2 regions of the Streptomyces kurssanovii genome follow, and region 2 is predicted to be linked to the other one. Evidence: riboswitches for the same ligand, from Rfam matches in the RefSeq annotation. Region 2 holds a riboswitch; the other holds the start of a gene.
What was found. A riboswitch is a leader RNA that binds a small molecule or an ion and turns the genes downstream of it on or off. The one in region 2 is predicted to bind thiamine pyrophosphate.
Positions count from the first base shown of each region.

Region 1: it holds a riboswitch for thiamine pyrophosphate, as region 2 does, so the genes downstream of both, AB0K36_RS23430 (thiamine ABC transporter substrate-binding protein) here and thiO (glycine oxidase ThiO) in region 2, are expected to answer to the same signal.

Region 1 is NZ_JBFAQK010000037.1:18,814-22,211, forward strand. It holds gene AB0K36_RS23415 (phosphatidate cytidylyltransferase) at 1-142, shown strand, start outside; gene AB0K36_RS23420 (contact-dependent growth inhibition system immunity protein) at 204-629, opposite strand; gene rlmN (dual-specificity RNA methyltransferase RlmN) at 759-1,865, shown strand; TPP riboswitch at 1,929-2,050, shown strand; gene AB0K36_RS23430 (thiamine ABC transporter substrate-binding protein) at 2,046-3,146, shown strand; gene AB0K36_RS23435 (ABC transporter permease) at 3,185-3,398, shown strand, end outside.
Region 2 is NZ_JBFAQK010000067.1:61-3,458, reverse strand. It holds gene AB0K36_RS30255 (NAD(P)/FAD-dependent oxidoreductase) at 1-509, opposite strand, end outside; gene AB0K36_RS30250 (avidin-fold protein) at 552-893, opposite strand; TPP riboswitch at 945-1,057, shown strand; gene thiO (glycine oxidase ThiO) at 1,055-2,218, shown strand; gene thiS (sulfur carrier protein ThiS) at 2,215-2,505, shown strand; gene AB0K36_RS30235 (thiazole synthase) at 2,512-3,306, shown strand.

The DNA of each region.
Region 1 (3,398 bases), on a different contig from region 2:
GATGATCAAGCGGGACCTCGGCATCAAGGACATGGGCACGCTGCTTCCCGGACACGGCGGCATCATGGACCGCCTCGACTCGCTCCTGCCGACGGCGCCGGTCGTGTGGCTGCTGCTGGTGGTCTTCGTAGGGTCGGGCTGACCCGGCGGATCCGCGTGTGAGGGCCCGTCGTCCACCAGGACGGCGGGCCCTCTTCGTCACGTCAGCGAGAGGATCCCGGCCCCGCCACGAAGCGGGCCAGCTCCTCGGCGGCGCCGCGAGGCAGGTCGGAGACCGCCGCCTCGGGCAGTGCCGTGATCACGGTGCGCAGCCGGTCGCCGAGGTCCGGCAGCAGGTCCCAGGCACAGGCCGGGGCCCCGACGGCGGCCAGCAGCAGGTCTCCCTCGTAGAAGTACGCGTCCAGCAGCGGTTCTTCGAGCAGCCGGCGCACCACGAGCGGAAGAACGTACGGCAGGGCCACCTGCTGCGAGACGAGCGTGTGCAGATCCGCCGGCCCGAGCCGGCCCAGCGGAACGCGCCGCAGCCCGTGCACCTTGCGGACCAGCCGGGTCGCGTCCGGGGCGGGGGGCGTCCAGCGGGGCGGATCCAGCTCGTCGAGCGTGCGGTCGAGATGCAGCAGATGGTCCATGGGGTCCATTCTCGACACTTGCCGGCGTCCCTTGCGATCACGCGTGTGACCAACGCCCTCCTTCGTCGTCCCCCGCTGGAATCATCGGCCGCAGGGTCACCGGTCGGGGTCTGCGACACTGGATGAACCATGCCCAAGCCAGGAGAACTCACCTTCGTCGCGCCCCGCGGAGCCAAGAAGCCCCCGCGGCACCTTGCCGACCTCACGCCCGCCGAGCGCAAGGACGCCGTCGCCGCGATCGGCGAGAAGCCGTTCCGCGCCAAGCAGCTGTCCCAGCACTACTTCGCGCGGTACGCGCACGACCCCGCCCAGTGGACCGACATCCCGGCGGCCGCACGGGAGAAGCTCGCCACCGAGCTGCTGCCGGACCTGATGTCCGTCGTGCGGCACATCTCGTGCGACGACGACACCACCCGCAAGACGCTGTGGCGTCTGCACGACGGCACGCTGGTCGAGTCGGTGCTGATGCGTTACCCGGACCGGGTCACCATGTGCATCTCGTCGCAGGCCGGGTGCGGGATGAACTGTCCCTTCTGCGCCACCGGGCAGGCCGGTCTCGACCGGAACCTGTCGACCGCCGAGATCGTGCACCAGATCGTGGACGGCATGCGCGCCCTGCGCGACGGCGAGGTGCCCGGCGGGCCGGCCAGGCTGTCCAACATCGTCTTCATGGGCATGGGCGAGCCGCTCGCCAACTACAAGAGGGTCGTCGGCGCCGTCCGCCGTCTCACCGACCCCGAGCCGGACGGTCTGGGGCTCTCGCAGCGCGGGATCACGGTCTCGACCGTCGGCCTGGTGCCGGCGATGCTCCGGTTCGCGGACGAGGGCTTCAAGTGCCGTCTCGCGGTGTCGCTGCACGCTCCGGACGACGAGCTGCGCGACACCCTGGTCCCGGTCAACACGCGCTGGAAGGTCCGCGAGGTCCTCGACGCCGCCTGGGAGTACGCGGAGAAGTCGGGCCGCCGGATCTCGATCGAGTACGCGCTGATCCGCGACATCAACGACCAGGCCTGGCGCGGTGACCTCCTCGGCCGGCTGCTGAAGGGCAAGAGGGTTCATGTGAACCTGATCCCGCTCAACCCGACGCCCGGTTCGAAGTGGACGGCCTCACGCCCCGAGGACGAGAAGGCGTTCGTGGAGGCCATCGCCGCCCATGGTGTGCCCGTCACCGTCCGGGACACCCGCGGTCAGGAGATCGACGGAGCCTGCGGGCAGCTGGCGGCGCAGGAGCGGTGACCCGCAGGGCCGTCGGCCGTGGCTGATACTGTGCCCTGTGCATTCGCACAAATGAACAACGAAACATTCCGACAGGGGAGCGCACCACAGCGCTGAGAGTGCGGCGAGGCCTTCACGGCCACGGGCCGCAGACCCTCGGACCTGATCCGGGTCATACCGGCGTAGGGAGTCAGCAGCATCATGAACAGCCAGCTTCGGCGTGCCGTCCGCACGGCACTCGTCGGCGCCGTCGGCGTCTGCGTACTCGCGGCGTGCGGCGGGGAGTCCAAGGACAAGGACCCGTCCGGCGGGGCGAGCGGCCCGAAGACCGTGACGCTCGTCAGCCATGATTCCTTCGCGGCGTCCGACGCCGTGCTGAAGGAGTTCACCGCGCGGACCGGGTACACGGTCAAGGTGCTCAAGAGCGGTGACGCGGGTACCGCGCTCAACAAGGAGATCCTCACCAAGGGCTCCCCCCAGGGCGACGTCTTCTTCGGTGTGGACAACACCCTGCTGTCCCGCGCGCTCGACAACGACCTCTTCACGCCCTACGAGGCCAAGGGCCTCGACCAGGTCGCGCAGGATGTCCGGCTCGACGCGGGCAAGCACCGCGTGACGCCCGTCGACACCGGCGACATCTGCGTCAACTACGACAAGAAGTTCTTCGCCGACAAGAAGCTCGCGCCGCCGCGGACCTTCGCCGACCTCGCGAAGCCCGAGTACAAGAACATGCTGGTCGTCGAGAACGCCGCCACCTCCTCGCCCGGCCTCGGTTTCCTCCTCGGCAGCATCGGCGAGTACGGCGAGTCGGGCTGGCAGGGCTACTGGAAGAAGCTCAAGGACAACGGGGTCAAGGTCGTTGACGGCTGGGAGCAGGCGTACAACGAGGAGTTCTCCGGCTCCGCCGGCGGCAAGAAGGCCAAGGCCGACCGCCCGCTCGTCGTCTCGTACGCCTCCAGCCCGCCGGTCGAGGTCCTGTACTCCGACCCGCAGCCGGCGGAGGCGCCCACCGGCGTCGCCACCGGCACCTGCTTCCGGCAGATCGAGTTCGCGGGCCTGCTGACGGGCGCGAAGAACGAGGCGGGCGGCAAGGCGCTCCTGGACTTCATGATCAGCAAGAAGTTCCAGGAGGACATGCCGCTCAACATGTTCGTCAACCCGGTGGTCAAGGACGCGAAGCTGCCCGAGCTGTTCACCGAGCACGGCGCGGTGGTCGAGAAGCCTGAGACCGTCGCCGCGGACACCATCGCGAAGAACCGTGAGCAGTGGGTCCGGTCGTGGTCCTCGCTCGTCGTGAAGTAGGCAGGTCCCTGCGCGGGAACGCGGCCCGGCTCGGCCTGATGGCCGGTCCGGTCGCGTTCTTCGCGCTCTTCTTCGCCTACCCCGTCGCGGCGATCGTCGGACGTGGCCTCCACGCCGAGGGCGCCTGGCAGTTCGGCCGGTTCGGCGAGGTGCTCGGCCGGCCGGACATCCGTGAGGTGCTGTGGTTCACCACTTGGCAGGCGCTCGCGTCCACGGCACTGACCCTGCTGATCGCGCTGCCCGGCGCGTACG
Region 2 (3,398 bases):
AACTCGGCGCCGATCCAGCCGGCGCCGACCACGACGATGTCGTGCTGCTCGGTGAGCAGCGGCCGCAGCCGGGCGGCGTCGTCGAGCGTACGCAGCAGATGGACACCGGGAACGCCGACGGTGCCGGGCAGGGTGACCGGCTCGGCGCCGGTCGCGAGGACCAGCACGTCGTACGGGACAGGGCCGGACACGGTGTCGACCTCGTGCGCGCCGGTCCGCACCCGGGTCACCTCGAGGCCCAGGCGCAGTTCCACGCCGAGTGCCTCGAAGTCGATGTCGAAGGCGGAGTCCTCCGCCTTGCCGAGCAGGATCGCTTTGGACAGCGGCGGTCTGTCGTACGGCTGATGCGGCTCCGCGCCGATCAGGGTGACCGTGCCGGTGAATCCCTGCTCGCGAAGGGCTACCGCGGTCTGCACGCCGGCCATGCCGGCGCCGACGATCACCACGCGCCGCCGCGCCGCCGTCCGCTGCCCCTCGTCCGCCCGCGTCTGATGCTGCCGTTCGTCCACCCGCACACCTTACGTACCTGACTGGGGGTCAGCAGGGCGCGGTCAGGAAGCGAGCTCCTCCACGACGCTCGTCCCGCTGCCCTCCTGGGACTCCCACCGCCAGCTCTCCTCCAGCCGCACCCGGCCGTCCGGCAGATCGACGACGGTGGAGAGGCAGTGGCCGGACGAGGTCCCGCCGTTCGTCTTGAGCTGCACGTAGCGGAAGTCCAGCCGGTCACCGGTCCTGGTGCCCACCAGGTGGCCGCGGACCACGTCGCCGCCCTCGTATTCGGCCCAGATCCGGCCCTGCTCCTCGTGGTACGTGAACCGGGTCCGCGTGCCGACCTGGCCCGGGGCCTGGTCGGCGACCGGGGAGAGAACAAGACCGTCGAGCGACTTCGCCACTGCTGCGGCTCCCTTACAACGCGTCGGGGCGTGCGGTTAGGGTGGCCACCGTAAGGCACTCGCGGGAGCCCGGACGTACCGGGCTGAGAGGGAGGCTGGACGGCCTCCGACCGTACGAACCTGATCCGGGTCATGCCGGCGAAGGGAGGGGCTGGACGCCCATGTCTCGTACACCGAGCCCAGACGTCCTCGTCATCGGGGGCGGCATCATCGGCCTGGTCACGGCCTGGCGCACCGCGCAGCGGGGCCTGCGGGTCGCCGTCGCCGACCCGGAACCGGGTGGCGGGGCCGCGCAGGTCGCCGCCGGGATGCTGGCCGCCGTCACCGAACTGCACTACGGCGAGCAGACGCTGCTCGGCCTCAACCTCGAATCCGCGCACCGCTATCCGGCCTTCGTCGCCGAGCTGGAGGAGACGTCCGGCCGGCGGGTGGGCTACCGCTCCTGCGGCACGCTCGCCGTCGCCCTCGACGCCGACGACCGGGCGCATCTGCGTGAACTCCACGCCCTCCAGCACCGGTCGGGGCTCACGTCCGAGTGGCTCACCGGCCGCGAATGCCGCCGTCTCGAGCCGATGCTCGCCCCCGGCGTCCGCGGCGGACTGCGGGTCGACGGCGACCACCAGGTCGACCCCCGCCGGCTGACCGCGGCCCTGATCACCGCCTGCGAGCGGGCCGGGGTCGACTTCCGCCGCGGCTGGGCGGAGCGACTGCTCGTGACGGACGGCCGGGCGACCGGGGCGGTCCTCGCCGACGGCGCCGAGGTGTACGCGGGACAGGTCGTCCTGGCCGGCGGCAGCATGAGCGGACGGCTGGAGGGGGTACCGAAGGACGTGCTCCCGCCCGTACGCCCGGTGAAGGGCCAGGTCCTGCGACTGACCGTGCCACGCCCCTACGCGCCGTTCCTGTCGCGCACGGTGCGCGCCGTGGTCCGCGGCAGCCATGTCTACCTCGTGCCACGCGAGGACGGCGAGCTGGTGGTGGGCGCGACCAGCGAGGAGCTCGGCTGGGACACGACGGTCACCGCGGGCGGGGTGTACGAGCTGCTCCGCGACGCGCACGAACTGGTGCCGGGGATCACCGAACTGCCCCTCGTGGAGACCCGGGCGGGACTGCGCCCCGGCTCCCCCGACAACGCGCCGCTGCTGGGCCTCACCGAGCTGCCCGGACTGCTGCTGGCGACCGGGCACTACCGCAACGGCGTGCTGCTGACGCCGGTCACCGGCGATGTGCTGGCCGACGCGCTGACGACCGGTGAACTGCCCGAGGTGGCACGGCCGTTCTCACCACGCCGCTTCTCGTCCGTCCTTCAGGAGCAGCCCGCATGAACCCTTCCGTCAACGTCGACGACAGCGCCGACGCCGCTGTCGCCTCGCCTGCCGCCGACCCCGCCGCCGCCGGCGCCGGCGACACGATCCGCGTCCTCGTCAACGGCGAGGCCCGGGACATCGCGGCCGGCACCACGCTGGACGTCGTCGTCGCAGCGCTCTCCGCAGCGCCCTCCGGGGTCGCCGCCGCCGTCAACGAGGCGGTCGTCCCGCGCGGCGAATGGGCCGCCACCCCGCTCGGCGACGGGGACCGCGTCGAGATTCTCACCGCAGTGCAGGGAGGCTGAACGGCCATGGCCGACGACCGTTTCACGCTCGGAGGGACCACCTTCGACTCCCGTCTGATCATGGGCACCGGCGGGGCGCCCAGCCTCGACGTGCTCGAGAGGTCGCTCGTCGCGAGCGGCACGGAACTGACGACCGTCGCGATGCGGCGCCTCGACCCGACGGTCCAGGGGTCTGTGCTGTCCGTCCTGGACCGGCTCGGCATCCAGGTCCTGCCGAACACCGCCGGCTGCTTCACCGCCGGCGAGGCGGTGCTCACCGCCCGCCTGGCCCGGGAGGCCCTCGGCACCGACTGGATCAAGCTCGAGGTCGTCGCGGACGAGCGGACGCTGCTGCCGGACGGCGTGGAGCTGCTCGACGCGGCGGAGACGCTCGTCGACGACGGCTTCACCGTGCTGCCGTACACGAACGACGATCCGGTGCTCGCCCGGAAGCTCCAGGACGTGGGCTGCGCGGCGATCATGCCGCTCGGCTCGCCGATCGGCTCCGGGCTCGGGATCCGCAATCCGCACAACTTCCAGCTGATCGTCGAACAGGCGGACGTCCCCGTCGTCCTGGACGCGGGCGCCGGCACCGCGTCGGACGCCGCGCTGGCGATGGAGCTCGGGTGCGCGGCGGTGATGCTGGCGTCGGCGGTGACGCGGGCGCAGGAGCCGGTCCTGATGGCGGAGGCGATGCGGCACGCGGTGGAGGCGGGCCGACTGGCGTTCCGCGCGGGCCGGATCCCGCGACGCCACTTCGCGGTGGCGTCCTCGCCGCACGAGGGGCGGGGAGCGCTGGACCCGGAGCGGCCGGCGTTCTGAGACGGCGGGTGCGGGTGCGTGGCGCCTGCGGCGGGCTTGTTCCCCACCCCGCCCCTTCCCGAAACCGGGCTCCGCCCGGACCCGTACCGCGC